One region of the Luteimonas sp. A649 genome, then DNA from elsewhere that is predicted to be linked to it. Evidence: predicted binding sites of a transcription regulator. Region 1 holds the regulator's gene; the other holds the start of a gene.

Region 1 (15,056 bases):
CCACCCCGGCGAAGCCGGCCACGGCGACCTGGGCATGGTTACCGACGCCGACGTCGTGCTGGCGCTCTCGTACTCCGGCGAATCCGACGAAGTGCTGCAGCTGCTCCCGGTGCTCAAGCGCCAGGGCAACCCGCTGGTGTCCCTGACCGGACGCGTCGGCTCGACGCTGGCCAGCGCCGCCGCCGTGCACCTGGACGTCAGCGTGCCCGAAGAGGCCTGCCCGCTGCACCTGGCGCCGACGTCGAGCACCACCGCCTCGCTGGCCATGGGCGACGCACTGGCCGTGGCCCTGCTCGAGGCCCGCGGCTTCACCGCCGACGACTTCGCGCGCTCGCACCCCGCCGGCGCGCTCGGCCGCCGCCTGCTGCTGCACATCGCCGATGTCATGCACACCGGCGATGCCGTGCCCTGCGTGCCCGCGCACGCCACCATCAGCGAAGCGCTGGCCGAAATCAGCCGCAAGATGCTGGGCATGACCGCGGTGGTCGACGACGACGGCCGCCTGCTTGGCCTGTACACCGACGGCGACCTGCGCCGCAGCCTCGATGCCGGCATCGACGTGCGCACCACGCCCATCTCCGAAGTGATGACGCGCAGCCCGCGCACCATCGGCCCCGACGCGCTGGCAGCGGAAGCCGCGCAGCTGATGGAGGCGCACAAGATCGGTGGCCTGGTGGTCGTGGAGGACGACGGCCGCGTGGCCGGCGCCCTGAATATTCACGACCTGTTGCGTGCACGCGTGGTGTGATCACGTGTTCATGCCCGCCCACAGCCGCCCCGCTCCGTCCACCGAATTGCTCGCACGCGCCGCGCGCATCCGCCTGGCGTGTTTCGACGTCGATGGCACCCTGACCGACGGACGCCTGTACATCGCGGCCGATGGCACCGAGACCAAGGCCTTCCACGTCCACGACGGCCTTGGCCTGTCGCTGCTGCTCCGCGCCGGCATCGCGGTGGTGTTCGTGACCGCGCGTTCCAGCGCGGCGGCCGAGATCCGCGCCCGCGACCTCGGCGTCGAAGCCCACACCGGCATCAAGGACAAGCTCGCCTGCGTCGAAGGCCTGCGCACGCGCATGGGCCTGGCCGCCGACGAGGTCGCCTTCATGGGCGACGACCTCACCGATCTGGCGGTGCTGTCCGCCGCCGGCCTGGCAGCCGCGCCTGCCGATGCGCAGCCGGCGATCCTCGGCCACGTGCACTGGCAATCCGCGCACCGTGGCGGCGAAGGCGCGGCGCGCGAGTTCTGCGAGCTGCTGCTGGCCGCCCGTGGCGACGCCGGCGCCGGTGGCGATGCCGCGGGGGCAGGCCAGTGAACTGGCGCGGCGCCTTGATCATCGTGCTGCTGGTGGCCGCGATCGCCAGCGGCTGGTCGGCCTGGCGACAGCGCGCGGAAGCCCCCGCGGCCGCAGGTGCGAGCGACCGTTCCGATTACGTGCTGGAGGATTTCGAGCTGGTCTCGCTCGACAACGACGGCAACGAGGCGTTCACCCTGCGCGCGCCGCACCTGCACCGCGACCCGGTGGACGAAACCATGTCCCTCCGCGAGCCGCTGTTCCTGCTTCCCGAAGACGGCGGCGAGCTGTACTGGGACCTGCGTGCCGCCACCGGCTGGATCAGCGCCGACAGCGAACGGATGCGCCTGGAGGGCCAGGTCGTCGCCCTCTCCGACCCGGCTGGCGACCGCGCGATGCGCCTGGACACCGAGGCCCTCGAAGTCCTGCCCCGCCAGCGCCGCGCCAGCAGCGACCTCGCCGTGACCATCACCCAGCCCGGCACTACAATGCGCGGCACCGGCATGGAAGTCGACCTGGCCGACAAGCGCTTCCAGCTCACCTCCAAGGTCCACACCACTTATGTCCCCACGCGCCGTTAGCCTCACGACGTTCCTGGCACTGGCCGCAGCCGTCGCCGTGGCGCCCGCCTGGGCGAAATCGACCGATCGCAACCAGCCGATGGACCTCACCTCCAACAGCAACGACTGTTCGGTGGGCGACGACGGCGGCCCCTGCGTCTTCACCGGCAACGTGCGCATCGTGCAGGGCACGCTGGACGTGCGCGCCGCCAAGGCCGACGTGCGCCGCGGCGGCGGCGACATCCAGAAGGTCATCCTTACCGGGGCGCCCGTGCGCCTGAAGCAGGACCTCGACGGCGGCGGCTCGATCGATGCCACCGCCAGCAACGTCGACTACGACCTGCAGACCGAGACCGTGGTCTTCACCGGCAACGTCGAGATCAACCAGCCCGGCCGCGGCACCATGGGCGGCGGGCGCATCGTTTACAACATGCGGACCGGGCGGGTCCAGGGCGGCGGCGAGGAAGGCGGCCAGGTCCGCACCCGCATCCTTCCCAAGGGCGCCAAGGCCGACCAGGGCGGCAACTGATGCTGGTCGCCGAAGGCCTGCGCAAGCGCTACCGCCAGCGCGAAGTCGTGCGCGAATTCGGGCTGACGCTCGACGCCGGCGAGGTCGTCGGCCTGCTCGGCCCCAACGGCGCCGGCAAGACCACCTGCTTCTACATGATCGTCGGCCTGGTGCCGGCCGATGCCGGGCGCATCGTCCTTGACGGCCGCGACATCACCGGCGAACCCATGTACCGCCGCGCCCGCCTGGGCGTGGGCTACCTGCCGCAGGAACCCTCGGTGTTCCGCAAGCTGTCGGTGGCCGACAACATCAAGCTGGTGCTCGAACTGCGCAAGGACCTCGACCGCAAGGGCCGCGAGGACGAACTCGAGTCGCTGATGGACGAACTGCAGGTGACCCACGTCGCCGGCCAGAACGGCGCCAGCCTGTCGGGCGGTGAGCGCCGCAGGGTCGAAATCGCACGTGCGCTGGCGGCCCGGCCACGCCTGATCCTGCTCGACGAACCCTTCGCCGGCGTCGACCCGATCTCCGTCGGCGAGATCCAGCGCATCGTCCGCCACCTCAAGAACCGGGGCATCGGCGTACTCATCACCGACCACAACGTCCGCGAGACCTTGGGCATTTGCGACCGCGCGTATATCCTCAATGAAGGCAGCGTGCTCGCGCAGGGGGCTCCGGACGCGCTGCTGGCCGACCCGGACGTGCGCCGGGTCTACCTGGGGGATTCCTTCCGGCTGTAAGCCGGCGGGCGCCCCCGCCTGATCGGGGACACCGTGAAACCTCGCCTGCAGACATCGCTGGGACAGCACCTGGTACTGACGCCGCAGCTGCGCCAGGCCCTGCATCTCCTGCAGCTTTCGATGCCCGAGCTAGAGCTCGAGATCACCGAGGCGGTCGAGAGCAATCCGCTGCTGGAATGGGACGAAACGGCTCCGCCGTCGTCTGCGGATGAGGCCTCCGGATCCGACGGCGACGACGCCCGCGCAGACGGAAACGACGATGCCGCCCAGGACGCCTGGGACGACGACCGCGACGTCGCCTGGGACGAAAGCTACGGTAGCGGTGGCGGCAGTGGTGGCGGCGACGACCAGGACGGCGACGCCTCCGAGCGCATCGCCCAGTCCGAGACCCTGCGCGACCACCTCCTCTGGCAGCTCAACCTCAGCCACCTGTCGCCACGCGAGCTCGCCATCGGCGTGGCGCTGGTCGACGCCATCGACGATGACGGCTACCTGCGCGAACCGCTGTCCGCGATCGCCGAGGCACTGGCACCGGACCTTCGCTGCAACGAGGACGAGATCGCGGCGGTGCTGCGCACGGTGCAGCGCCTGGACCCGACCGGCGTGGGTGCACGCGACCTCGGCGAGTGCCTGCTGCTGCAGCTCGACACCCTGCCCGAAGACACTCCCGGCCGCGACGTCGCCCGCCGCGCGGTGGCGACGCTGATCGAGCGCCTGGCCAAGCTGGGCACCGATGGCGTCGCCGAGGCGCTGGGCTGCAGCAGGGAGGATGCGGTCGCCGCGCTGCAGTTGATCCGCGGCCTCGACCCGCGCCCGGGCGCCGGCATCGGGGGCATGCCACACGACACCTACGTGGTTCCCGACTGCAGCATCGCGCGCCACAACGGCGTCTGGCGGGTCACGCTGGCGGGCGGCCGCCATTCCCGCCTGACCATCCACCGCGGTTACGAGCAGATGCTGCAGCACACCGCAGGCACCGATGCAGGCTACCTGCGCGGCCGCCTGCAGGAGGCGCGCTGGCTGCTGAAGAACATCGAGGCCCGTGGCGAAACCCTGCTCAAGGTGGTCCGTTGCCTGGTGCGGGAGCAGTCGGGCTTCCTCGAGTTCGGCGGCCAGGCACTGCGCCCGTTGACGCTGCGCGAAGTCGCCGCGCAGATCGGCATGCACGAATCCACCGTCTCCCGGGCGGTGTCGCGCAAGTACGTGCACACGCCGCGGGGCACCATTCCCCTTCGTGCCTTCTTCGCTTCGGGCATCGACACCGGTGGCGGCGGCGAGGCCTCCAGCATCGCCATCCAGGACATGATCCGCCGCCTGGTCGAAGCCGAGGACCCGCGCAAGCCGCTGTCCGACGCGCGCCTGGCGGACCGGCTCAAGGACAGCGGTGTCCCTGTGGCACGACGCACCGTCGCCAAGTATCGCGAAGCACTGAACATCCCGTCATCGCACGAACGCGTGCGCATCGCCTGAACTCCGTGTGGCCGCTTCCCGCCCCCGGGGGGCTGGGTTAACCTGTCCGTGACAACCACCGCGCCGCCATGCGCGATGCTGTGGTCCCCACGGAGAAAGGAGGTTGCGATGCTCATCGAGACCCACGGCCAGCAGATGGACGTCACCCCGGCCCTGCGCGACTACGTTGAAACCAAGCTTGGCAGGCTGTCGCGCCTCTACGATCCACCGCTGCAGGTCCGCACCCAGCTCAGCATCGACAAGCCCGACCATCGCGCCGAAGCCACGGTCATCGTCGCCGGCAAACCTCTCCACGCCGACGCCCGCGCGGCCGACATGTATGCCGCCATCGACCTCCTCGCCGACAAGCTCGACCGCATGCTGGTCAAGGAAAAGAAGAAGATGATCGACCAGCACCGTCGCGGCGGGAATCCGGTGCGCGACGGCGAGTTCGGCTGAAGCCGGCGATCGAAGGCCCGGGGGATGCCTTACACCGACCTGCTCACCGCCGGCCGCATCGTGCAAGTGGTGGAACCCGGTAACCGTGACCAGGTGCTGGATGTCGCCGCCCGCCTGCTGGGCGGCGGCTCGCCGGCGCTGACCCCGGCGATCGCGGATGGCCTGCGCCGGCGCGAAGCGGTCGGCAGCACCGGCATCGGCCGCGGCGTAGCGATTCCGCACTGCCGCAGCGATGGCTGCCGCGAGCCGATGGCGGCCTTCCTCCGGCTGGCCAATCCGGTGGATTTCGACGCCCGTGACGGCGAGCCCGTGGACTTGGTCTTCGCGATGGCGGTTCCGGGCGACCACGCCCAGCAGCAACACCTCGACACCCTCTCCGAACTCGCAGGCCGCTTCGCCGACGCCGGTTTCCGGGAGTCGGTGCGCGGCGCACCCGACATCGCCGCGCTGCGCGCCCTGCTGCTGCAGAACGACGCCCCCCGGCGGACAGGGTCGGGATGAGGGCGGTCGTCACCGCACAGGGATTGTTCGACCAGCTCAAGGACCGGTTGGAGCTGCGCTGGCTGGCCGGCCAGGCCGGCGCGTCGCGGCAGCTGGAATCGGTCGACGCCGTATCGCGACGGCCGTCGCTGGCCGGCTACCTCAACATCATCTATCCCAACAAGGTGCAGATCCTCGGCGGCGAAGAGCTCGCCTGGCTGGATGGGCTGGAGCCGCGGCAGCGCTGGGAAACGCTGGAGAAGATCCTGCAGTTCAGCCCGTTGGCGCTGGTGGTCAACAAGGGCCAGCCCTGCCCCGAGGACCTGGTCAAGATGGCCGAGGAATCGGGCATCGCGCTCTGGGCGTCGCAACGCCGCGGCCATGAGCTCTACAACGTCCTGCAGTACCACCTCGCCGGCGCACTTGCGCCGCGGGTCACGCTGCACGGGGTGTTCATGGAGATCTACTCCATCGGCGTGCTGATCACCGGCGAGTCCGGGACCGGCAAGAGCGAGCTCGCGCTGGAACTGGTCACCCGAGGCCACCGCCTGGTTGCCGACGACGCGCCGGAGTTCGCGCAGCTCGCGCCCGACGTGCTCGACGGCACCTGCCCGGAGCTGCTGCAGGACCTGCTCGAACTGCGCGGCCTGGGCGTGCTCAACATCCGCGAGATGTTCGGCGATACCGCGGTGAAGCGGAACAAGTACCTGCGCCTGGTCGTCCACCTCGCGCGGCCGGACAGCGCCCATGATGCGCGCGACCCCAGCGGCATGGTCCGGCTCACCGGTGACCTCGGCTCGCGGCGCGTGCTCGACCTCGACGTACCGATGATCACGCTGCCGGTGATGCCGGGGCGCAACCTGGCGGTCCTCACCGAGGCCGCCACCCGCGTGCACGTGCTGCGCTCCAAGGGCGTGGATCCCGCCGCGGCCTTCCTCGCCCGCCATTCGCACTTCCTGGAACGGAGCACACAGTGAGGAGCACACCGTTGAGAAGCACGCCGTTGAGAAGCACGCCATGAACGCCGCCGGCAATTCGCTGATCATCGTCAGCGGCATGTCCGGGAGCGGCAAGACCGTCGCCCTGAACACCTTCGAGGACCTCGACTTCTACTGCGTCGACAACCTCCCGGCCGAACTGCTGCCCGATTTCGTGCGCAGCGCCACCCATCCCGAACGGGCGTCGCAGAAGCTCGCGGTGGGCATCGACGTGCGCAGCCGCGGCGACCTCGCCAACATCCCGGAATGGCTGTCCGCCGTCGGCGCGATGGGCTTCGACCCCAAGCTGGTCTTCTTCGACACCGCCGACGCCGTGCTGCTCAAGCGCTATGCCGACACCCGCCGCCGGCATCCGCTCACCCGCCTGGGGCTGGCACTGTCGGACGCGATCGCGCTGGAGCGCCAGGTGCTCCGGCCACTGAGTTCGCTGGCCGACGTCATCATCGACACCAGCGAACTCAACGTGCACCAGCTGCGGCGCCGGGTGCTGACCGACCTCGGGCTGAGCATGGACTCGTCGCTGTCGCTGCTGTTCGAGTCCTTTGCCTACCGCCGCGGCGTGCCGCCGGACGCGGACTTCGTGTTCGATGCGCGGGCGTTGCCCAACCCGCACTGGGATGCGCGCCTGCGGCCGCTGTCGGGACGCGACCCACCGGTGCGCGAGTATTTCGCGAAGGAGGCCGATGTCACCGAGTTCCTGCAGCAGGTCAATGCCTTCCTGGACGCCTGGCTGCCGCGCATGCACTCGTCCACGCGCAGCTATGTCACCGTGGCCTTCGGCTGCACCGGCGGCCGGCACCGCTCCGTATTCCTCGCCGAGGCCGCGGCGGCGCACGCCCGCCAGCAGGGCTGGAGCGAAGTCGCCACCCACCACCGCGAGCTCGACTGAGCCCCGCAACGGCGCCCCGCGCAGCCGGCGCTTCCTGAGGGTCGCGCCGCTCTGCTAATTTGTAGCGATGGCCGCCGGCATCCTCCTCGTGACACACCTTGGCATCGGCACCGCGCTGGCGGCGGTGGCGGGCCGCCTGCTGGGTCCGCTGCCGCTGGCGGTGGAGGTCTTCGAGGTGTCCTTCGACGCCGATCCGGACGCCGTGCTGCCGGCCGCGAGTGCGGCGCTGCGCCGCGCCGACAGCGGCGACGGGGTCCTGCTGCTGACCGACCTCTACGGTGCCACCCCGGCCAACATCGCCTCGCGCCTGGCGCACCTGGGCACCCCCGTGCGCCGCGTGTCCGCGCTCAGCCTGCCCATGCTGCTGCGGGTGCTCAACTATCCCGAGCTGCCGCTCGATGAACTGCCCGCGGTGGCCGCCGCCGGCGCGCGCAATGGAGTGCTGCACGATGACGCATGAGGCAGGCCGGCCATGATCGAACGCGAACTCACCGTGTCCAACCGGCTCGGGCTGCACGCGCGCGCCACCGCGCGGCTGGTGCAGCTGCTGTCGGGCTATGACGTCAACGCGACCCTCACCGCCAAGGGCCGCGAGGTCAACGCCAAGAGCATCATGGGTGTGATGCTGCTCGCCGCGGGCACCGGTACCGCGGTCACGCTGCGGGTCGAGGGCGCCGACGAGGCCGCGGCCGCCGACGCCGTGTGCGCGCTGTTCGAGCGACGATTCGACGAGGACAGCTGATGCGCCAGGTGTTCCCCGGCCAGGGCGCATCGCGGGGCAATGCCCTCGGCCGGGCGCGCGTGCGCCAGCCGCATGCGCTGGAGGTCGCGGAGGAGCGCATCGCACGCGCAGCCGTTCCGGCCGAGATCGCGCGACTGCACGAGGCCATCGGCATGGTGCGCGCGGAGCTGCGCGACCTGCGCTCGCGCCTGCACGGCGCACTGGCCGGCGAAGTCGGTGAGTTCCTCGACCTGCATGCCCTGCTGCTCGACGATCCCGAACTGCTGCAGGGGCTTGATGGCCTGATCTCCAGGGAACGCTACGCTGCCGACTACGCGCTGCGCCTGCAGCGCAACCGGCTCGCAACCGTGTTCGAAAGCATGGACGACCCCTATTTCCGCAGCCGCGTCGAGGACATCGACCACGTCATCGGTCGCATCCACGCCGCCCTGCACCGCCACGATGCCCAGGTGGTCGGCATTGCGGGCGAGATCATCGTCGCCGACGCGCTGGCTCCGTCCGAGGTCGCGCGGCTTCATGCCCGCGGCGTGCTCGGCGTCGTGACCGCGGGCGGCAGCATGCTCGCGCACAGCGCGATCCTCGCGCGCAGCCTGCACCTGCCGCTGGTGGTGGGGGCCGCGCAGGCGCTGGCACAGGTGAACGACGGCGACGTGCTGATGATCGACGGCAGCACGGGGCTGGTGATCGTGGATCCCGGCGCCGACGACCTGCGCGCACACCGCGAGCGCGTGCGCGAGGGCAAGCGCGAGCGGCGCCAGCTGCACCGCCTGCGCCGCGAACCGTCGCGCACGCTCGACGGCGTCGACATCCGCCTGTACGCCAACGCCGAATCGCGGGAGGACGTGGCCGAGGCCCACGCCCTGGGCGCGGCCGGCGTCGGCCTGTACCGCACCGAATTCCTGTTCCTGCAGCGCGACGAATTGCCGTCGGAAGAAGAGCAGTTCGTCGCCTACCGCGATCTCGTGCTGGGCATGACGGGGCGCATCGCCACCATCCGCACCCTGGACGTCGGTGCCGACAAGGCCGACGGCAGCGGACTCGCGCTGCCCGATGAGCCCAACCCGGCACTGGGCGTGCGCGGCGTGCGCCTGGCGCTGCGCCAGCGCGGCGTGTTCACCACCCAGCTGCGCGCGATCCTGCGTGCGTCGGGCTACGGGCCGCTGCGGATCCTCCTGCCGATGGTCGCGCGTCGCGAGGACCTGGTGGCCACGCGCCGGCTGCTGCGCCAGGCCGCCGCGAAGCTCCGTAGCGAAGGCCACGTGGTCGCCGACGGGATCGCACTGGGGGCCATGATCGAGGTGCCGGCCGCGGCCATCGCCCTGCCGGCGCTGATCGACCTGGTCGACTTCATTTCCATCGGCACCAACGACCTGGTGCAGTACCTGCTCGCCGCCGACCGCGGCAACGATGCCCTGCAGGAACTGCACAGCCCGATGCACCCGGCGGTCGTGCAGCTGCTGCACCAAGTGCTCGCGACCGCCCAGGCGAACGGCCGGCCGGCGGCGGTCTGTGGCGAGATGGCCGGCGATCCGTTGTTCACGCCGCTGCTGCTCGCGCTCGGGCTGGAGGAATTCAGCGTGCATCCCGGCACCCTGCTCGAGGTGCGCCGCGAACTTCGCGCGCACGATCTGTCCGTGCTTCGAAAGCGCGCCCCGGCCCTGCTGCGCGCGCGCGACCGGGCCGGCATCGAACGCTGGCTGGCAAGCGTGGCGGCGGCCGCGGCATGAGCACGGACCCCGCTTCCGTCGGCGCGCTGCACGCCATCGTCGCGCCGCGGGTCGTCGCCGGCGCGGACGCGATCCGCGAGGGCTTCCTCGCCGCGCAGCCGTTCCGCCACTGCGTGATCGAGGACTTCCTCGTCCCGGGTTTCGCCGATGCGCTGATGGCCCGGTTCCCGGCCTTCGAACGCGGCAATGCCATCAACGAAGACGGGGTCGCCGCGGGGAAGTCCACGGTCGAGCGCATCCGCGCGCTCGGCGACGCCTACGCCGCGCTCGACGACTGCATCCAGTCGCCGGCATTCCTTGGACTGGTGGAGCGCCTGACCGGCATCGACGGCCTGCTCTACGACCCGGATTATTTCGGCGGCGGCACCCACGACAACCGCGATGGCCAGAGCCTCGACACCCACATCGACTTCAACCACCACCCGGCCACGGGCTGGCACCGGCGGCTGAACCTGATCGTCTACCTCAACCGCGAGTGGCAGGACGATTGGGGCGGCGCGCTGGAGCTGCGCCGCGATCCCCATGACCCGGACACCGACGAGGTGGTCGCGGTCGCGCCGGTGTTCAACCGCTGCGTGATCTTCGAGACCACCGAGCACAGCTGGCACGGGTTCCCGCCGATCCGACTGCCGCCCGGGCGCGAAACGCTCAGCCGCAGGTCGGTGGCGCTGTACTTCTACACCCGTGAACGCCCCGCCGCGGAAGCCGCGCCGCGGCACTCGACCGTCTATGTCGACCGGCCGCTCCCCGCGCACCTGCGGCCTGGGCGGACGCTGAGCGAGCGCGACGTCGCCGACCTGCGTGACCTGCTGGCACGGCGCGACGCCCACAACCGCCGCCTCTACGGCGAGGTGCGGGAACTGCAGGCGGAGCTCGACCGCAGCTTCGCCAGCCGGGTGTTCGCCGCGGCCAGGCGATTGCGCGCGCGGCTGCGTCGCTGAGCGCGGGCTGTGCAGCAGTGGCGACGCGGGCGATAATGCCGGCATGAACGCCTGATCCCTGTCGCGCATCCCGTCGCGCGACGCGCCCCCCGGAAGCATTCCATGGCCGAAGCCGTCCGCCACGACAAGACCGCGCGCCAGCTGCGCCTGCTGTCCGATGCCCTGGACAGCGGCCGCCTCGGTCCCGTGCGCCGGCTGGTCAACACGCTGGCCCCGGCGGAGATCGGAAACCTGCTCGAATCGCTGCCGCCCGATCGCCGCATGGTGGTCTGGGGCCTGGTCGATCCCGAAGATGACGGCGAGGTGCTGGTCCACGTCGGCGACGAAGTGCGCGAGAGCCTGCTCGCGGACATGGACACCGACGAAATCGTCGCCGCGGTCGAAGACCTCGACATCGACGACCTCGCAGACCTGGTGGAGGACCTGCCGGACACGGTGATCGACGAAGTCCTGAAGTCCATGGACCGCGAGAACCGCGAGCGCCTGGAACAGGCCCTGTCCTATGCCGAGGACACCGCCGGCCGCCTGATGAATCCCGACGTGGTGACGGTGCGTGCCGACACCACGGTCGACGTGGTGCTGCGCTTCCTGCGCCTGCGGGGCGAGCTGCCCGACCACACCGACCACCTGTACGTGGTCAATCGCCGCCACCAGCTGCTGGGCTGGGTCGCGCTCCAGAACCTGGTGACCAGCGAGCCCGGCAACCCGATCAACAAGCTGATCGACGACGAGCTCACGGCCATCCACGTCGGCGAGTCGGCCGAGTCGGTGGCGCGGCAGTTCTCCGACCACGACTGGGTGTCCGCACCCGTCGTCGACGAGGGCAACGTCCTGCTCGGCCGTATCACCATCGACGACGTGGTCGACATCATCCGCGAGCAGGCCGAGCACCAGGCGCTGGGCGCCGCCGGCCTGGACGAGGACGAGGACCTGTTCTCGCCGGTGCGGCGCGCTGTGCGCGGCCGCATCGTGTGGCTGGGCGTGAACCTGGCCACCGCCTTCCTGGCGGCGGGCGTGATCGGTCGCTTCGAAGCCACCATCGAGCAGATCGTCGCGTTGGCGGTGCTGATGCCGATCGTCGCCGGCATCGGCGGCAACGCAGGCATGCAGGTGCTGACGCTGATGGTGCGCGGCCTCGCCCTGGGCCAGGTGGGCGCGAGCAACGCCAGCGTGCTGCTGTGGAAAGAACTGCGCGTGGCGCTGATCAACGGGCTGCTGATCGGCGGCTTCGTCGGGCTGGTGTCCGTGGCCTGGTTCCACGACTGGATGCTCGGCCTGGTGATCACCGTGGCGCTGATCGTGAACTTCGCGTCCGCGGCGCTCGCGGGGGTCCTGGTGCCCCTGGCGATGAAGCGCGCGAACGTGGACCCGGCGGTGGCGGGCGGCGTGGTGGTGACGGCGGTGACCGACGTGGTGGGGTTCTTCAGCTTCCTGGGCCTGGCGACGGTCATCCTCCTCCGCTGACCCAAGCCGCAAGCACCACTGTGGGAGCGGTTACCCGGCCGGCCAGCGGCTCAGGCCAGCAGCGCTTCCAGGACCGCCATGCGCACGGCCACGCCGTTGGCTACCTGCTGCAGCACCAACGACTGCGGCCCATCGGCCACCTCGTCGCTGATCTCCACGCCGCGGTTCATCGGGCCTGGATGGAGCACGACGGCGCCGGGCGCGGCACGGCGCAAGCGCGCGGCGGTCAGGCCGTAGTCGCGGTGATAGGCCTCGAGCGAAGGCACCAGCCCCTCCTCCATGCGCTCGCGCTGCAGCCGCAGCATGAACACCGCGTCGACGCCTTCCAGCGCGGCATCGAGGTCGCTGGTGACGGCACAGCCCTCCAGCATCGCGTCGCCAGCGTCCGGCAGCAGGGGGCGCGGCCCACAGGCACGGACCTCACCGATGCCCAGGCTGCGTAGCGCGTGCAGCTCGGATCGCGCCACCCGCGAATGCCGGATGTCGCCGACGATGGCGATCTTCAGCCGCGGGAAGTCGGCCCCCTTGGCCTGGCGCAGCGTCAACACGTCGAGCAGACCCTGCGTGGGGTGCGCGCTGCGGCCATCGCCGGCGTTGACCACCGCCGTGCCCGGCTGCGCGGCGGCGGCCAGCATGGCCGCGGCGCCGTCGTCGCGATGGCGCACGACGAAGCCACGCACGCCCATGGCCTCGATGTTGCGCAGGGTGTCGAGCGCGGTCTCGCCCTTGCTGGTGGACGAGGTGGAGGCGTCGAACGCGAGCACGTCCGCACCCAGCCGCTGCGCGGCGCGCTGGAACGACAGCCGCGTGCGCGTGGAGGGTTCGAAGAACAGGGTGCACACCGCGGTGCCGGCAAGCGCCGTGCGCGGATCGGCGCCACCGTGGCCATCGAGGAAGGCCTGGGCGCGGTCCACCAGCGCCACCAGCGTCGCGCGCGGCAGGCCCTCCAGGGTGAGCAGGTGCCGCAGCCGTCCGTCTTCGCTGGTTTGCGGGTTCATGCCGTGGTGCCGGTGGGCGGCGATTCGGGCTCGACCGGAACGGCGTCGCCGGGCGCGGCGAGCCAGCGTTCCACGATGATCGCGGCGGCCACTGCATCCAGCGCCACGGCGTCGCGGCGGCGACGGCGGCCCTCGGCGCGGTCGACAGCGAAGCGCTGCGCGGCCTCGATCGAACTCGAGCGCTCGTCGACCATCACCACGGGAAGCCGGTAGCGGCGCGCGAGTTCGAGCGCGAAGGCGCGCGCGCGCGTCCGGATCGGCTGGTCGCCGCCATCGAGCGTCATCGGGTCACCGACCACGCAGCCGTCCGGGCGCCATTCCTTCTGCAGGCGGTCGATCGCGGACCAGTCGATCTGGTCGGCGTGCACGTCGACCACCGCCAGCGCGCGTGCGCCGTGGCCGAAGCTGCTGCCGATGGCCACGCCGATGCGACGCGCGCCGACGTCGAAACCGAGCACTGTGCCGTCGGCGCGAATGGTGTCCATCAGGCGTGTCCGGCGTAGCCGGGCATGTGGGCGAGGTCGACACCGATGCGGCCCGCGGCCGCCTGCCAGCGCGCGTCCAGCGGCAGCGCGAACAGGATCTCGTCGTCGGAGGGCACGGTCAGCCAGCTGTTCTCGACCAGCTCCGCGTCGAGCTGGCCCGCGCTCCATCCGGCACATCCCAGTGCGACCACGGCCCGTTCGGGGCCGTCGCCCCGGGCCATGGCTTCGAGCACGTCGCGCGAGGTGGTCACGCGCAGGCCATCGGCGACGGTGAGGCTGGAGTCCCAGCCATGATCGCCGTCGTGGATCACGAAGCCGCGCTCGGGATGCACCGGGCCGCCGGCGAGCACGGGCGTCGCGCACAGCGCGCCGTTCTCGCAGGCAATGCCCATCTGGGAAAAGATCTCGCCCAGCGTGTAGTCGGACCGCCGGTTGACCACCACGCCCATCGCACCGTTGGCATCGTGCTGGCACAGCAGCGACACGGTGCGCGCGAAGTGGGGATCGGCCAGCGACGGCAGCGCGACCAGCAGCTGGTTGGCAAGCGGGGTGGACTGCGGGGACATGGGGCCATTCTATCCAGTGCCGGCAACTTGCGTCCGGCCACGGCTAACATGGCGGCATCGCCACCGCCGCGGGACCCGCCATGTCGACAGACGCTTCGCTTCCGCGCAATGAACGCGCCTTCATCGTGCTGCTGGCCGTGCTCCAGGGCGGGCTGATGTACCTCGCCCAGAAGGGACACGACGCCGGGTGGTGGCCGTTCGCGGAGCTTGGCGGGCGGATCTGCTGGTACACCTTGGTGCTGACGGTGCCGACGATGATGGCGCTGAGCGTGGTGCGGCTGCGCGATGCCCGTTTCTGGCAGCACGCGGTGGGCGCCCTGGTCGTCTTCGCGGGGCTCGCGGCCTGGGCCTCCTGGAACGCCACCGGCGCCCCCGGCATCCGCGCCGACCAGGTACTCGGGCCCTTCGGCGCCTCGATCGCCATCGGCCTGTTCGTCGCCCTGCCCTGGCTGCAGTGCCGCCTGGCCCACGGCCACTGGCAGGCGCCCTATCCCTGCCTGTTCGAGCACGCCTGGCAGAACGCGCTGACACTGGCGCTGGCGCTGCTGTTCACCGGCATCTGCTGGCTGGTGCTGATGCTGTGGGGCGCGCTGTTCGCCCTGGTGGACATCACCTTCTTCCGCGAACTGTTTCGCGAAGACGCCTTCATCTACCTTGCCACCGGCGCCATGGCCGGCCTGGGCGTGCTGATCGGCCGCACCCAGCATCGCGCGGTCCAGGTGGCACGCCAGGTCCTGTTCGCGATCTTCACCGGCCTG
Region 2 (15,056 bases), on a different contig from region 1:
TTCCGCCAACTTCGGCAGCGCGAGGATCCGCCGCGGGTGCTGGTGTCGACCAACAGCCTGGCGGCCACCGACGCCTTCATCACCTATGCGCTGTCGTACAAGTACAAGCGCCGCCACTTGCGCGAATTCGGCTTCGAAATCCACGAGTTCAAGCCCTTTCCGCAGGACGCGCCGATCGACGTCGAGGCGACCGGCACCGTGGATCTGGGCGATGCCGGCGCGGCGCAGGCCGACGAAGGCCGCTCGCGGCCGCGGCCGCTGGAGCGCGAGTACTCGGCGCTGCGCTGGTCGGGCTTCTCCGCGCACGACCGCGTGCCGCTCAAGCGTGGCGGCGTGCGCTTCGGCCTGCACGGCAAGTCGCTGGTGGTGGACGAGCGCATCGGCGTGGTCGGCACCCACAACTTCGATCCGCGCGGCGACAACTACAACACCGAGAGCGCGGTGGTGATCGAGGACCCCGCCTTCGCGCAGGCGCTCGCGGCCAGCATCCGCCGTGACATGGCGCCCGCCAACGCCTGGACCATCGCCCCGCGCGATCGACCGGTGGTGCTCTCCGGTCTCGACTACTCGCTGGGCAAGGTTTCGGAATCGCTGCCGGTGTTCGACCTCTGGCCCACGCGCTATGCCACCAGCTACGAGTTCCGCCCCGGCCCCGACTGCCCCGAGCCGCCGTCGATCCGTGACCCGCACTTCCGCGCGTGCCACGAGCCCGTGGGCGACTTCCCGGAGGTCAGCATCGGCTTCCGCAGCCTGCTGACGCGCATCTTCACCGCCTTTGGCGCCGGGCTCGCCCCGATCCTCTGAACCTCCTTCCGGATGACCGTTCGTCGGCAGGACCGCCGAAACGGGCGATCATGACCTTTGACCTATTGCAGTAGGCGGGTGGTGTAGTAGTCTACCAACACACCAAGCCACACCCCCCCAGCAAAGGACACCGCCATGTACCGCACCGACTCCAACGCCCTGGTCGCCCCCGCCGCCTCCACCGCCACCAGCCGCAATGCAGCGCTCCCCTCTCGCTACCCGTCACGCGATTTCGGCACCGGCTACGGCCGCAGCAGTGGCTACGCCGCCGCCCACCGCTACGCCCCGGCCAGCCAGCCGATCGCACGCTTCCGCCTGGTCTGATCGATGCTGTTTGACCCGGGGGGGAACCGAACCTAGGCTGGCGCGCCCCTGCCGCCAGCCCGGGAACCGGAATCCCCTCATGAACACCCCGACTTCGATCTTCCGCCAGCGCCTGGACCTGGCCGCCCTCAACACCCTGTCCAAGGGCACCGCGATCGAAGCCCTGGGCATCGAGTTCATCGATATCGGCGACGACCATCTCGTCGCGACCATGCCGGTGGATGCCCGCACCCTGCAGCCCCATGGCCTGCTCCACGGCGGCGCCTCGGTGCTCCTGGCAGAAACCCTGGGCAGCAGCGCCGGCAACATGTGCGTCGCCCAAGGCGAGGTCTGCGTCGGCATCGAGATCAACGCCAACCACGTCCGCGGCGTGCGCGATGGCCGCGTCACCGGCACCGCGCGCGCGCTGCACGTCGGGCGCAGCACCCAGGTCTGGGAGATCCGGATCGAAGACGCCCGCGGCCGCCTGGCCTGCATCTCGCGACTGACCCTGGCGGTGGTGCCGGCGGCCTGAGCGTCTGTCCGCTGCTACCCGGGCCCGGGGCCATCCGGTATCGTTCCGGCCATGCGTTCCCCCCATGTCCACACCACGCCCGCCGGCGACCGCCTGGCGCGCGCGGGCCGTTATGCGCTGCGCGTACCGATGCTGCTCTGGCACGCGCTGGTGCACCTGCCGCTGGTGATGATCGGCCTCATGCTGCCCAGCGATCGCATCGACCTTGGCGGCGAAAGCCTGCGCGCCCGCCTGGTCCGTTCCTGGCAGGGCGGCCTGTTGCGGATCTTCGGCCTGCGCACGCGCCGCCTGGGCACGCCGCTGCCCGGCGCCACACTGTTCGTGGCCAACCACGTCAGCTGGATGGACATCTCGGCGCTGCACAGCCAGCGGATGATGGGCTTCGTCGCCAAGCAGGAGATCGAAGGCTGGCCGCTGGTCGGGCGCATGGCCCGCCGCGGCGGGACCATCTTCCACGCGCGCGGCAGCCAGGAATCGCTCGGCGGCGTGCTGGACGTGATGATCGCGCGGCTGCGCACCGGCCAGTCGGTGGGCGTGTTCCCGGAGGGACGCACCCGCGACGGCAGCGAGGTCGGGCCGTTCCATGCCCGCATCTTCATGGCCGCGGTGGAGACCGGTGTGCCGGTGCAGCCGGTGGCGCTGCGCTATGGCGCCGGCGGCGAGGCCCAGCGCGATGTCGCGTTCTGGCCGCGGGAGCACTTCCTCGGCAACTTCCTGCGCCTGCTCGGCGAGCCCTCGCGGGTTGCCGAGGTGGTGTTCCTGGAGCCGGTGATGCCGGGCGAGGCCGAGGGCCGCGCGGCGATTGCCAGGGTCGCCCGCGAGCGCATCGTCGCCGCCCTGCAGGGGCCGTGAGTCCGGCGCACGCCAGCGGCTACCGTCCGCCGCGCTGGCTGCGCAACCCCCACGTGCAATCGGTGCTGGCCGGCAGCCTGCCGCGCCGGCGCAAGGGCCTGGCCGCGCTGGCCGCCGCCGGCGCGCGGACGCAGCAGTTGATCGTCGATGGCGGCAACGGCGTGCGCCTGATCGGCCTGCACACCGGGCTGCCGGGCGTGGAGCCGCGCGGCATGGCCCTGCTGCTGCACGGCTGGGAGGGCAGCGCCGAATCGGCCTACGTCTGCCTGGCCGCGGCCGGCTTCCTGGCGCGCGGCTACGACGTGTTCCGGCTCAACTTCCGCGACCACGGCGACAGCCACCACCTCAACCCCGACATCTTCCATTCCGCGCGCATCGATGAAGTGGTGCACGCGGCGCTCGACGTCGCCACCCGCATGCCGCGCCCGCGGCTGGTGGTGGCCGGGCATTCGCTGGGCGGTAACTTCGCGCTGCGCCTGGCGCTGCGGGCGCCCGCGGCCGGCCTGCCGCTGGATGCGGTGGCGGCGGTGTGCCCGGTGCTTGATCCGGCGCGCACCATGGAGGCGATGGAGCGGGGGCTGCCGCTGTACGTACGCCACTTCGAGCGCAGCTGGCGGCGGTCGCTGCTGCGCAAGCGGGAACTGTTCCCCAGCCATGTCGGCTTCGACGACGCGGTGCTGCGCCTGCGCATGCGCGAACTCACCGAGTGGCTGGTGCTGCGGCACACCGACTTCGGCAGCCTGGAAGGCTACTTCGACCGCTACTCGATCGCCGGCGACCGCCTGGCCGGCCTCACGATCCCGACCTCGATCCTGACCAGCGCCGACGATCCGGTGATCCCGGTGGAGGGCTTCCACCAGCTGGTCTTGCCGCCCGCGGCGCAGCTGGAGCTCGCGCAGTGGGGCGGCCACTGCGGCTTCATCGAAGGCCCGCGACTGGGCGGCTACGCCGAGCGCTGGGTCGCCGCGCAGCTGGCCGGCGCCAGCTGAGGCGCGTCGACAGCAAGCTACAATCCGGGTTTTCGGCGCGCCGCGCCGGCAGGACAGCCTCTTTATGCAAGAACAGATCCTCGATGCGCTGCGCGGCGGCGATACCGAAGCCGCCCTGGATGCAGCACGCGCCTTTGCCGCCGAGGCTCCCGGCAATGTCGAAGCGCAGCGCATGCTGGCGCTGGCGCTGCGCGTCAGCGGCGATCTCGAGGCGGCTCGCAACGCGGTCCTCGTCGCCATCGCGCTGGCACCCGACGACGCCGACCTGCACATGGAACACGCCAGCCTCCAGCTCGGCATGCGCGACCCGGAAGCGGCGCAGCAGGCGCTGCGGGCCACCGTGGGCATTGACCCCAACCATTTCGCTGCCTACGCCACGCAGGGGCACTTGGCCCTGGCGCGCGGCGACCTCGCCGAAGCCGAGCGCCAGGTCCGGCTGGCCGAGCGGGTGGAGCCGGAGCACCCCGCGCTACAGGCGCTGACGGGCATGATCGCGCTACGTCGCGGCAACGGTGCCGCCGCGGTCGCGCAGCTGTCCGCGGCCGCGCAGCGGGCCCCCGGCGATGCGCTCACGCTGCAGTCGCTGGCCTTTGCGCATTTCCACGAGGGCCATTTCGCCTTTGCCGAGCAGGCCTTCCGCAAGCTGCTGGAGATCTCGCCGCCAGGCAGGGACGCCCGCCTCATGATCGCGCTCCTGCAGGAGCGCCAGGGGCGCCCACGGGACGCCATCGACGAACTGGCGCCGCTGCTGGCCGACACGGCCACCGCCACGCCCCAGGTCCGGCGCTTTGCCGGCGAGCTCGAGCTCGTGGCGGACCGGCCGGCGCGTGCGCTGGAACACCTGCGCGAGGCGTTCTCCGCGCTGCCGGGCGAACCCCGCGCCACGACCGCGATCGTCGAGGCCTGGCGGCGCCTGGGCGCTGTCGACGAAGCGCGGGCGATGCTTGACGCGGCGCTCGCGACCGCGCCGGACAACGACGGCCTGTGGCGCGCGCGCCTGGTCTTCGACCCGTTCGGCGAGGCCGCCGGCAGGCTGATCGAACGCTGGCGCCGGCACAGCCCCACGTCGATCAATGCCCTGGATGCGGAGATGGCCTTCCATGCCAGCGAAGGGCGACCGTCGGACGTCGCGGCCGCGGCGCACGCGCTGCTGGAACTCGCCCCGGGCCATTTCGGCGCCGAGGTGCGGCTGGCGGACGCGCTGCTCGAGACCGATCCTGCACAGGCGCTGCGGCGCATCGAGTCGGTGCTTGGGCGCGAAAACCTGCGCCCGGAAGCGAAGGCGACGTTTGAAGTGCGCCTGGGCCTGGCGCGGCACCGCACGGGCGATTTCGCCGGCGCGCTGGCGCATTGGAACCGGCCCGACGCAGCGGCTCCCGGCAATCGCCTGCCGCTGCCCGAGGCCACCCCTGCGCCGGCCGAATGGCCCGAAGCCGCGGCCCCGGCACCCGACGCCCCGCCGGTGGCGTTCCTGCTGGGCCTGCCGGGCGGGCTGTCCGAGCGCGGTGCGCAACTCCTGCGCCCCGTGCCGACCTTCCGCGACGACCGCGTCGGCGGCTCGCCACCGGCCGATGTCTTCCAGGACATCGGTTCCTGGACGGGCGTCGCCGCCGGCAAGCTCGATGCACCAACGGTGATCAACACCTGGCGCGCCGCACTGCCGCGACGCGGCATCCGTGGCGCGGTGATCGACTGGCTGCCGTGGTGGGACAACAGCTACACCTCGGTGGTGCGCGCGGCGTTGCCCGAGGCGCGGCTGCTGGTCATGCTGCGCGACCCGCGCGACATGCTCATGGACTGGATCGCGTTCGGCGCCAGCACGCCGTTCACGGCGGGGACGCCGCAGGCCGCGGCCGACTGGCTGGCCGTCGCGCTCGCCCAGATCGCCACGCTGCATGAACTCGACCTGGTGGCCCACCACCTGCTGCGCGTCGATGACATCGCCGACGACCCGCCGGCGATGTCCGCCCGGATGGGTGAGGCGCTTGGCGTCAAGCTGCCAACGCCGCCACGCGGCCTCTTCGGCAACCCGCGCTTCAGCGCCGGCGCGTGGCGCAGCTATGCCGACCTGCTTGCCGGACCGTTCGCGGCGCTGGCGCCGGTGGCGCGCCGCTTCGGCTATCCGGACGCCTGACCCCGAGGAGCACGACCATGCACGTCACAAGCGAGAGCTTCGCCCACGGCCAGCCGATCCCCGTCGGGTTCGCCTTCGGCGCGCCCGACGGCCTGGGCGGCAACCGCAATCCGCAGCTGTCCTGGGGCGACGCGCCCGACGGCACGCGCTCGTTCGCGCTGCTCTGCATCGATGCCGACGCGCCCACGGACCCGGCGCTGGCCGCGGACGACGGGACCGACATCCCGGTCGACCATCCGCGCGGCGACTTCGTGCACTGGGCGATGGTGGACATCCCGCCGCAGGTCACCGCGATCGCCGCCGGCAGCTGCAGCGAGGGCGTGACCAAGGGCGGCAAGCGCGCGCCGGCCGGTCCGGCCGGCACGCGCCAGGGCCTGAACGACTACACCGGCTGGTTTGCCGCCGACGCCGACATGGCCGGCGATTGGCTGGGCTACGACGGTCCGTACCCGCCGCCGCACGACCTGCGGGTGCACCGCTATTTCTTCCGGGTGTTCGCGCTGGACGTCGAGCGGCTGGAGCTGCCGGAACGGTTCACCGCCGGCGACGTGCTGCGGGCAATGCAGGGCCATGTGCTGGCCGAAGCCGCCACCTGGGGCAGCTACAGCCTGCACGCTTCCCACGCCTGAGACGACTGCACCAGCGACCTGTGGGAGCAGCCATCGCAGCTATAGCTGCGATGGCGACGGACCCCGTCGCTGCGACAGCCCCTCCCGCAGGAGGATCCGGCCGCCGCCGCCTCGCGACTCCCGCCTATTCGGCGGCAGCCACCTGCTCCTGCTCCACCACCATGTCGAGCACGTGCACCACGGCCGATGCGTCGGCCGGCACGTTCTGGCGCTGGTAGCGGTCCAGGCGCAGCACCGTGCGCACGCCGGGCGTGTGTTCGAAGCCTTCGATCTCTTCGTACATCGGCCCCCATTCGCCGATGTCCTGCTTGAGGCCGCTGTCGTCGTAGTGGATCTCGCGGACCTGCAGGCAGCGATACTCGGGCATCAGAGGATGGTGGCAGTCGACGCGCTCGGCGGCGACTTCAAGGAACACGCGCTCGGGCTCGCCGCCATGGCGGGTGCGCGCGGTGGGCGCGCCGATAAAGACCAGGCGGTCGCCCAGGCCGTTGGTGAGCGCAAGCCGCGGTGGCTCGCCGCCGTCGAGCGCGAGCGCATGGCTGCCCGACAGCCGGGTGTGGGCCTCGCGCTCCATCGCCATCAGTGGTTCCGCGCAGGCCATCTGGGTGCTCACCATCGGGCCGAAGGCGACGGCGTCGGCCTCGAGGTTGAAGTCGCCGCCCATGTGGTTGCAGGCGTTGGACACCGAGACCCGGCCGTCAGCGAAATCAAGCTGCAGCGCGGCGTCGGTGTTCGCGAAGAGGGCGTCGATGCGGCTGCCATCGGCGGCCGTCGCGGCGTCGAGCTGCCAGTGGTGGGCGCCGAGCGTGGCCGCGAGGTCCGGTGCGGGCGCGGTGCCGGGCGCCGCCGGGGCCGCGGCGGGCGAGGGTGTCGCGGGGGGCGCGGCGTCGTTGGTGCCGGGCGAACAGGCGGCCAGCGCGAGCGGCAGGACAAGTGCGAACAGTGGCTTCATGGTGTGGCTCCGGGGCAGGGACCTGGGTTAACGCGCAATGCGCGGGAACGGGGTTGCGTGGACCTCAATCGCCCACCGGCAACCACAGCAGCAGCGCCGCGCCGAGCAGGATGCGATACACCGCGAATCCGGTGAACCGGTGGTGTTCGATGTAGCCGAGCAGCCATTTGACCACCATGAAGCCGGTGATCGTGGCCGCGGCGAAGGCGATGCCGACGTCGGCCCAGGCTTCGCCGCCCAGCCCGCCGTCCATCGCGAGCTCGAGGAAGGTGTAGGCACTGGCCGCGAACATGGTCGGGATGCCGACCAGGAACACGAATTCGGCTGCGTCCCGGCGCCGGCTCAGGCCGGCGAGCATGGCGATGAAGATCGCCGCCGCCGAGCGCGAGGTGCCCGGGAACACGCCCGCCAGCACCTGCGCCAGGCCGACCAGGATGGCGATCGTCCAGGTGACGTCGGTGCCGTCGGGGCGGCGTTCGGCCAGGCGTTCGGCGACGATCATCCACACGCCGCCGATCACCAGCGCCCAGGCGATCGGCGTGACCGTCTCCGGCAGCTCCCAACCCAGCAGCCGCACCGGCAGGCCGACCGCGGCGGTGACCAGGAAGGCGACTGCGAGCTTCATCGCGTAGTCGCGGTTGCGGGCGTCGCCCAGGCCCGTCACCAAGGCGGTGATGCGCTCGCGGAACACCAGGGTGATGGCGAGGATCGCGCCGGCCTGGATGACGATGTTGAAGAAGTCCGAGCGCGCGCCCAGCCAGCGCTGGGCGATCAGCAGGTGGCCGGTGCTGGAGATCGGCAGGAACTCGGTCAGGCCTTCAAGGATGCCCAGGAGCAGGGCGGCCAGCGGGTCGGTCATCGGTCAGGATCCAGGCGGTGGTCGTGCTGTGGGTGGGGAGGATGGCCACAGGCCGGGCGGCCGCGGCGATCAACGCGGCAGCATAGCCGATGCCCTGGCCGCACCCGTTTGGTGCGATCTATCTTGGATCCGCACCTGATTGGTGCAGTGCGGGGCTGCCGTCCCGGTCTGCCCCAAGGAATTCAATCACCTGGGGCATGGCACGGCGCTTGCGATACTTCCTCCCCGACACCCGGGCGCGCCCGGGACCCATCCTTGAGCACCGGAGCCCTCCATGTCCCTCGACACCGTTGAAAAGCTGATCAAAGACCACCGGGTCGAATTCGTCGACCTGCGCTTCTCCGACATGCGCGGCGTCCAGCACCACGTCACCTACCCGGTGTCGGTCATCGAGCCGGCGTTGTTCGAGGACGGCAAGATGTTCGACGGCTCCTCGATCGGCGGCTGGCGCGGCATCCACCAGTCGGACATGGTGCTGCTGCCCGATCCCGGCACCGCCTTCCTGGATCCCTTCACCGCCGACCCGACGATGGTGCTCACCTGCGACGTGCTCGATCCGACCACGATGCAGGCCTACAACCGCGATCCGCGCGGCATCGCGCGTCGCGCCGAGGCCTTCCTCAAGTCCAGCGGCATCGCCGACCAGGCCTTCTTCGGCCCCGAGCCCGAGTTCTTCATCTTCGATTCCGTGCGCTATGCCAACGACATGGGCCACACCTTCTTCCACGTCGACTCCGAAGAAGCCGCGTGGAACTCCGGTCGCGAGTACGAGGGCGGCAACACCGGCTATCGGCCCGGCGTGAAGGGTGGCTACTTCCCCGTGGCGCCGCTGGACTCGCTGCACGATATCCGCGCCGAGATGTGCAAGACGCTGGAGCAGGTCGGCATCGAGATCGAAGTGCATCACCACGAAGTCGCCAACGCCGGCCAGTGCGAGATCGGCACCAAGTTCAGCTCGCTGGTGCAGAAGGCCGACGAACTGCTGACCACCAAATACGTGGTCAAGAACGTCGCCCACCGCAACGGCAAGACCGCGACCTTCATGCCCAAGCCGCTGGTCGGCGACAACGGCAGCGGCATGCACGTGCACCAGTCGCTGGCGAAGGGCGGGACCAACCTGTTCTCCGGCGACGGCTACGGCGGCCTGAGCCAGACCGCGCTGTGGTACATCGGCGGCGTGTTCAAGCACGCGCGCGCGATCAACGCCTTCACCAACGCGAGCACCAACAGCTACAAGCGCCTGGTGCCGGGCTTCGAGGCGCCGGTGATGCTGGCGTACTCCGCGTCCAACCGCTCCGCGTCCTGCCGCATCCCCTACGTGTCCAATCCCAAGGCGCGCCGTGTCGAGTTCCGCTTCCCCGATGCGATGAACGCCGGCTACCTGACCTTCACCGCGCTGATGATGGCGGGCCTGGATGGCATCCGTAACCAGATCGACCCGGGCGGCCCCAGCGACAAGGACCTCTACGACCTGCCGCCGGAAGAGGCCAAGGGCATCCCGACCGTCTGCCACTCGCTCGACCAGGCGCTGGAAGCGCTCGACGCCGACCGCGAGTTCCTCAAGGCGGGTGGCGTGATGAGCGACGACTTCATCGACGCGTACATCACGCTGAAGATGAAGGAGGTCACTGCGTTCCGCTCGGCGACGCATCCGTTGGAATACCAGATGTATTACGCGATCTGACGCAGGGCGCTGGGGCGCCGAGGTGCCGAGGTACCGGGGGCCAAGGCCCTTGAGTGCTCATGTCCCCCGGCGCTGGCCTGCGGCCATCGCCTCCTCCTTGACTTCGCTCTCAAGGGCCTTGGCCCCCGGTGCGCAGCAATACGCAGTGGCCCCAGGAGCAAAGCCGGTATCCCGCGCACCTGCAGCAACGCCGAGCCCCGTCGTGGCCGGGAGGCCTTCGCGGGGAAGTAAAGGAGGAGGCATCCGCCGCCAGGCGGATGCCGGGGGACATGAGCCGCGAAGGCCTCCCGGCCGCGGCGGGGCCCCTCAGGTCACGGCGCCGCTTCTTCCGCCACCTTGCATTGCCTGGCCATCAGAGGTTCGATTGCCGCATGAACGTCAAACCCCTTGCGGCAGTCCTTTGCCTTGCCCTGCTCGCCGGTTGCGCCCACCAGCCGCCTCGCAATCCGATGGCGACCTGGGTGCCGTCGCCCAACCACGACGAACGACGCCCGGTCGTCATCGTCCTGCACTACACCGAGCAGGACTCGGTCGAGCAGAGCCTGCACACCCTGCGCACGCGCAACAGCGGCGGGCCGGTGAGCTCGCACTACCTGGTTGGCGATGACGGTGCGATCTACCAGCTCGTCGCTGACGGCCACCGCGCCTGGCACGCCGGCGGCGGCCGCTGGGGCACGATCACCGACCTCAACTCGGCATCGATCGGCATCGAGATCGACAACAACGGCCGCGAGCCTTTCACCGAGCCGCAGGTGCAAGCGCTGCTGCGCCTGCTCGACGACCTGTGCGAACGCCTGCGCATCCCGCGCAGCCAGGTGATCGGCCATTCCGACCTCGCACCGTCGCGCAAGATCGACCCGGGTGCGCTGTTCCCGTGGAAGCGGTTGGCCGAGGCCGGGTTCGGAATCTGGCCGGCCGACGATGCACCGCCGGCGCCGGAAGGCTTCGATGCCATGCGCGCGCTGCGGCTGGTGGGCTACGACACCAGCAACCCGGAGGCTACGATCCGCGCCTTCCGCCTGCGCTTCCGCGGTGATGCGCAGACGACGCTCGACGTCGAGGACCTGCGCGTGCTGCATGCGCTGACGCTGCCCGATGGGGCGGGGCTTGCGACACAGGGCGCGGACTGACGCGTGTCGCGGATCGCATCGGCACGGGGGTGCAGGACTGCCCGATGACGAGGCGCGGCCCTGCATGGGTGACAGGCATCTTCCAGGTGCCATCGCCCCCGGCATGCACTAGATTGGTGCAATGCAGCCCGGACTCGATCGCGCCCATGACCAGCTGAGCACGCCCGTGCTGGCCGTGTCGGCCATGGGTCTGATCGAGGCGGGGAACCTGGCGAGCGGGCAGTGGCTGGGCGTGTCCCTGCGCAGATTGGCGGGCCTCCCGCTGGGGGCCTTGGAAGCGCAGGGCGATGCGCTGGCGCGCGCGGTTTCCGGCGACCGGGGCGCGGACCATCCTTCGGCTGCGCCCGGCGTGCTTCGCCTGCCCCGATTGCCGCTCGCGTATCCCGGTGCCGCGCCACGGTTCGCCGAGGCCTGGCTGACCCCGCGCGAGGCCGGCGGCTGGCTGCTGGAGTTGCATCCGGTCGACGAATTCCCCGGCGGCGACCCGGTCGCGGCCCTGCCCCTGGCCATGTCGGCAGCGCTCAAGGGGCTGGCCCACGAGCTGCGCAATCCGCTCGCCGGGCTCAAGGGTGCGGCGCAACTGCTGGCGCGGCGCATTCCCGGCGGCGACGCCTCCGCGCGCGAACTGGTGGAGCTTGTGGACTCCGAGGTCGCGCGCCTGGCGCAGCTGGTCGACCGCATGCTCGATCCCGCGCCGCCGCGGCCGCACGCCCCGCTCAACGTGCATGCCGTACTCGAGCGCGTGCTGCGCCTGGCCGAGGCCGACGCCGGGTGGGCGGTGAAGCTGACGCGCGACTACGACCCCAGCCTTCCCGAGATCGAGGGCGATCCCGACCGGATGGTGCAGGCCGTCTGGAACCTGGTTCGCAACGCCCTCGAAGCCGGCGCGGGCGAAGTGGTGCTGCGCACGCGCGCCGAGCACGGCGTGCGCATCGGCAGCGTGCTGCACGCGCTCGCCTTGCGCCTGGAGATCGTGGATGACGGGCGCGGCGTGCCCGAGGAGCTGGCCGAACAGGTGTTCGTGCCGCTGGTGTCGGGTCGCGCCGAGGGCAGCGGGCTTGGCCTCGCGATGGCGCAGCAGGCGGCGCGCGAGCACCGCGGCAGCCTCGCCTACCGATCGCGGCCGGGGCATACCGTCTTCACCCTGCTGCTGCCCTATGCAGCGGCGATCGCGGTTGATGACTCGGGTCACGAGGTCCCGGATCCGGCGCGAGGCGTGGCTGGCAATGTCGAGGAGAAGGGTGATGACCAGCACTGACGGTGCCCGCATCTGGGTCGTCGACGACGACCGTGCGGTGCGCTTCGTGCTCGCCACCGCGCTGCGCGAGGCGGGCTACGCGGTTACCGGCTTCGAGTCCGCGACCGACGTACTGTCCACGCTCGACCGCGGTGGCGCGCGACCGCAGCTGCTGTTCACCGATGTCCGCATGCCCGGCGACGACGGCCTGGCCTTGCTCGATGCCTTGAAGCGGCGGCTGCCATCGCTGCCGGTGGTGGTGATGAGCGCGCACACCGATGTTGCCAGCACCGCCGGGGCGTTCCGCGGCGGCGCGCAGGAGTTCCTGTCGAAACCCTTCGACCTCGACGACGCCGTGGCCCTGGCCGCGCGCGCGCTGGGCAAGGTCGGCGACGCAGCCACGGTCCCGGCCGCCGTGGCGAGCGCGACCGACGGCGACGACATGCTCTTCGGCGAGTCACCAGCGATGCAGCAGCTGTTCCGTGCCATCGGCCGCCTGGCGCAGGCGCCACTGTCGGTGCTGGTCACCGGCGAGACCGGCACCGGCAAGGAACTGGTGGCGCGCGCGCTGCACCGCGAGTCGCCGCGCGCGCGCGGGCCCTTCGTCGCACTCAACACCGCGGCGATTCCCGCAGAGCTGCTGGAAAGCGAACTCTTCGGCCACGAAGCCGGCGCCTTCACCGGCGCCCAGCGCCGCCACGTCGGCCGCTTCGAGCAGGCCCACGGCGGCACCCTGTTCCTCGACGAGATCGGCGACATGCCGCTGCCGCTGCAGACGCGCCTGCTGCGCGTGCTGGCCGAGGGCGAGTTCTTCCGCGTCGGCGGCCGCGAGCTGATCCGCGTCGACGTGCGCGTGGTCGCGGCCACCCATCAGGATCTCGAGGCCAAGGTCCGCGACGGCAGCTTCCGCGCCGACCTGCTGCATCGCCTGGACGTGGTGCGCCTGCGGCTGCCGCCGCTGCGCGAGCGCCGGGGTGATGTCCCGCGCCTGGCCGAAGGCTTCCTGCAGCGCGCGGCGGGGCGCTTCGACGCGTCGCCCAAGCGCCTGTCGCGCCCGGCACTCGAGCGCCTGCAGGGGTACGACTGGCCGGGCAACGTGCGCGAACTGCAGAACGTCTGTTGGCGGCTGGCCGCGCTGGCGCCGGGTGACGTCATCGGCGCGGCGGATCTCGCGGATGCGCTGGGGCCGGACAAGGTTGCTACCGGCGCCTCCAGTGCGCCCGCAGCCGGCGAAGGCCCGGAGTGGGCCGCCCACCTGCGTGACTGGGCGCGCGCGAAGCTGGCCGCGCACGGCGACGGCATCCATGCCGAAGCCCGCGAGCGCCTGGACCAGGTGTTGCTGGATGTCGCGCTGGAGCATACCGGCGGCCGTCGCAGCGAGGCCGCCGCCCGCCTCGGCCTGGGGCGCAACACGCTGACGCGAAAGCTCGGTGCGCGCCGCCCAGGACGCTGAATCCGTGGCTCACGTATCCGACACCGCGGCGCGGCTACCCTTGTCGCTTCCGCGAACCACCGTGAGACCGATGCGTCACCCGATCACCGCCCTTGTCGCCGCCGGCCTGCTCGCCGCGTGTGCCAGCACGCCGCCCGCCCAGCGCGAGCCCGTGCCACTGCCGCCCCCGCCGCGCGCGGATGCCGGCACCGCGCGCCTGGCCCATGCCAACCTGACCGCGGCCTCGGCCACGCTGGCCAGCGGCCGCATCACCCTGCGCGCCGAAGCCGACGGCGTGCGCCTGGGCGGCGACGTCGGCGGCCTCAGCCGCAATGGCGCCCATGTCCTGCAGGTGCACGCACTGGGCGACTGCAGTGCTGTCGACGCCTCCAGCGCCGGTCCGTACTTCGATGCCAGCGGCAGCGGCGCGCTGGACGGTGGCAGCGACCGCATCATCGCCAACGAACGCGGCGTGGCCCGCGTCGACCAGCGGGTCCGCGGCGCCGTGCTCGGCGGCGGCTCGGCCAACGACATCGCCGGGCGTTCGCTCGTCGTGCTCGGCTCCACCGCCGGCGCGACCGGCGCGCGGATCGCCTGCGGCGTCATCACCATCGCGCCCGACGGCGCCTCACTGGAACAGGAGTAACACCCATGCGCACGATCCAGACGACCCTGCTTGCGGCTTCGCTCGCACTCGGCCTCGCGGCCTGCAACCCGCCGCAGGATGCACCCGACGCGGCGGCAACGCCTCCCGCCGGACCGACGGCCATGCCCGCGGACACCGCGCCCGACATGACCACCACGCCGCCAGCGCACACGGTGGCCATCCTGTCGGCGACCGAGGGCAATTCGGTCACCGGCGAGATCGCGTTCGCCGCCGTGGACGGCGGCGTCGCGATCACCGGCCAGGTCAACGGCCTGCCACCCAACAGCGAGCACGGCTTCCACGTGCACGAGACCGGCGACTGCAGCGCGCCCGACGCCACCAGTGCCGGCGGCCACTTCAATCCCGCGGGCGCGGCCCACGGCCGCATCGGTTCCGACGAACACCACGTCGGCGACACCGACAACATCGTGGCCGACGATACCGGCGTGGCGATCATCGACACTCGCCTGGACGGCGCCACGCTTGCCGACGGCGCGCCGTCGGACGTGCTCGGCCGCGGGGTGATCGTGCACGCCGATCCGGACGACTACGCCACCCAGCCGACCGGCAACGCCGGTGCGCGCCTGGCCTGCGGCGTGATCACGCAGTCGATGTGACTCAGCGCGCGGGCGGGGCCTCGAGCTCCGCCCGCGCGTCGCCGCGGCAGTGGATGAACTCCACTGCCAGGCCATGGGCGCGCAGCAGGCTGGACAGCTGGCGCTGGCGGGCTTCGAAGTGGGCGTACAGGCGCTCAAGCCGGGCGCGCGCCTCATCGTCGGCGCCTGCGGCGTCCGGGGCATGGCGGGCCAGCCAGCCGGCATGCGTGAACAAGGCCATCCGCACCTCGCCCGCGGCATAGCGCAGCAGCGG

What was found. The regulator sigma-54, encoded in region 1, starts transcription at its own class of promoters, with help from an activator protein. The targets are predictions, from matches to a motif close to TGGCACGNGCNTTGC.
Region 2: glnA (type I glutamate--ammonia ligase) is a predicted target of sigma-54. The motif match lies at 8,256-8,270, and genes of this name have one in related genera.

The regions. Positions count from the first base shown of each region.
Region 1 is NZ_JBSVRQ010000001.1:374,282-389,337, reverse strand. It holds gene ACW5E8_RS01850 (KpsF/GutQ family sugar-phosphate isomerase) at 1-748, shown strand, start outside; gene ACW5E8_RS01845 (KdsC family phosphatase) at 759-1,313, shown strand; gene lptC (LPS export ABC transporter periplasmic protein LptC) at 1,337-1,873, shown strand; gene lptA (lipopolysaccharide transport periplasmic protein LptA) at 1,854-2,381, shown strand; gene lptB (LPS export ABC transporter ATP-binding protein) at 2,381-3,100, shown strand; gene ACW5E8_RS01825 (RNA polymerase factor sigma-54) at 3,134-4,570, shown strand; gene hpf (ribosome hibernation-promoting factor, HPF/YfiA family) at 4,679-5,008, shown strand; gene ACW5E8_RS01815 (PTS sugar transporter subunit IIA) at 5,033-5,509, shown strand; gene hprK (HPr(Ser) kinase/phosphatase) at 5,506-6,465, shown strand; gene rapZ (RNase adapter RapZ) at 6,506-7,375, shown strand; gene ACW5E8_RS01800 (PTS sugar transporter subunit IIA) at 7,443-7,835, shown strand; gene ACW5E8_RS01795 (HPr family phosphocarrier protein) at 7,848-8,117, shown strand; gene ptsP (phosphoenolpyruvate--protein phosphotransferase) at 8,117-9,844, shown strand; gene ACW5E8_RS01785 (2OG-Fe(II) oxygenase) at 9,841-10,785, shown strand; gene mgtE (magnesium transporter) at 10,888-12,249, shown strand; gene ACW5E8_RS01775 (aspartate carbamoyltransferase catalytic subunit) at 12,300-13,247, opposite strand; gene ruvX (Holliday junction resolvase RuvX) at 13,244-13,732, opposite strand; gene ACW5E8_RS01765 (YqgE/AlgH family protein) at 13,732-14,298, opposite strand; gene ACW5E8_RS01760 (DUF4153 domain-containing protein) at 14,355-15,056, shown strand, end outside.
Region 2 is NZ_JBSVRQ010000004.1:62,106-77,161, forward strand. It holds gene ACW5E8_RS13635 (phospholipase D family protein) at 1-804, shown strand, start outside; gene ACW5E8_RS13640 (hypothetical protein) at 940-1,128, shown strand; gene ACW5E8_RS13645 (hotdog fold thioesterase) at 1,208-1,642, shown strand; gene ACW5E8_RS13650 (lysophospholipid acyltransferase family protein) at 1,694-2,494, shown strand; gene ACW5E8_RS13655 (YheT family hydrolase) at 2,491-3,483, shown strand; gene ACW5E8_RS13660 (tetratricopeptide repeat protein) at 3,548-5,617, shown strand; gene ACW5E8_RS13665 (YbhB/YbcL family Raf kinase inhibitor-like protein) at 5,635-6,246, shown strand; gene ACW5E8_RS13670 (DUF4377 domain-containing protein) at 6,371-7,198, opposite strand; gene ACW5E8_RS13675 (undecaprenyl-diphosphate phosphatase) at 7,263-8,057, opposite strand; gene glnA (type I glutamate--ammonia ligase) at 8,332-9,741, shown strand; gene ACW5E8_RS13685 (N-acetylmuramoyl-L-alanine amidase) at 10,113-10,871, shown strand; gene ACW5E8_RS13690 (two-component system sensor histidine kinase NtrB) at 10,993-12,129, shown strand; gene ntrC (nitrogen regulation protein NR(I)) at 12,116-13,561, shown strand; gene ACW5E8_RS13700 (superoxide dismutase family protein) at 13,632-14,186, shown strand; gene ACW5E8_RS13705 (superoxide dismutase family protein) at 14,192-14,803, shown strand; gene ACW5E8_RS13710 (hypothetical protein) at 14,805-15,056, opposite strand, start outside.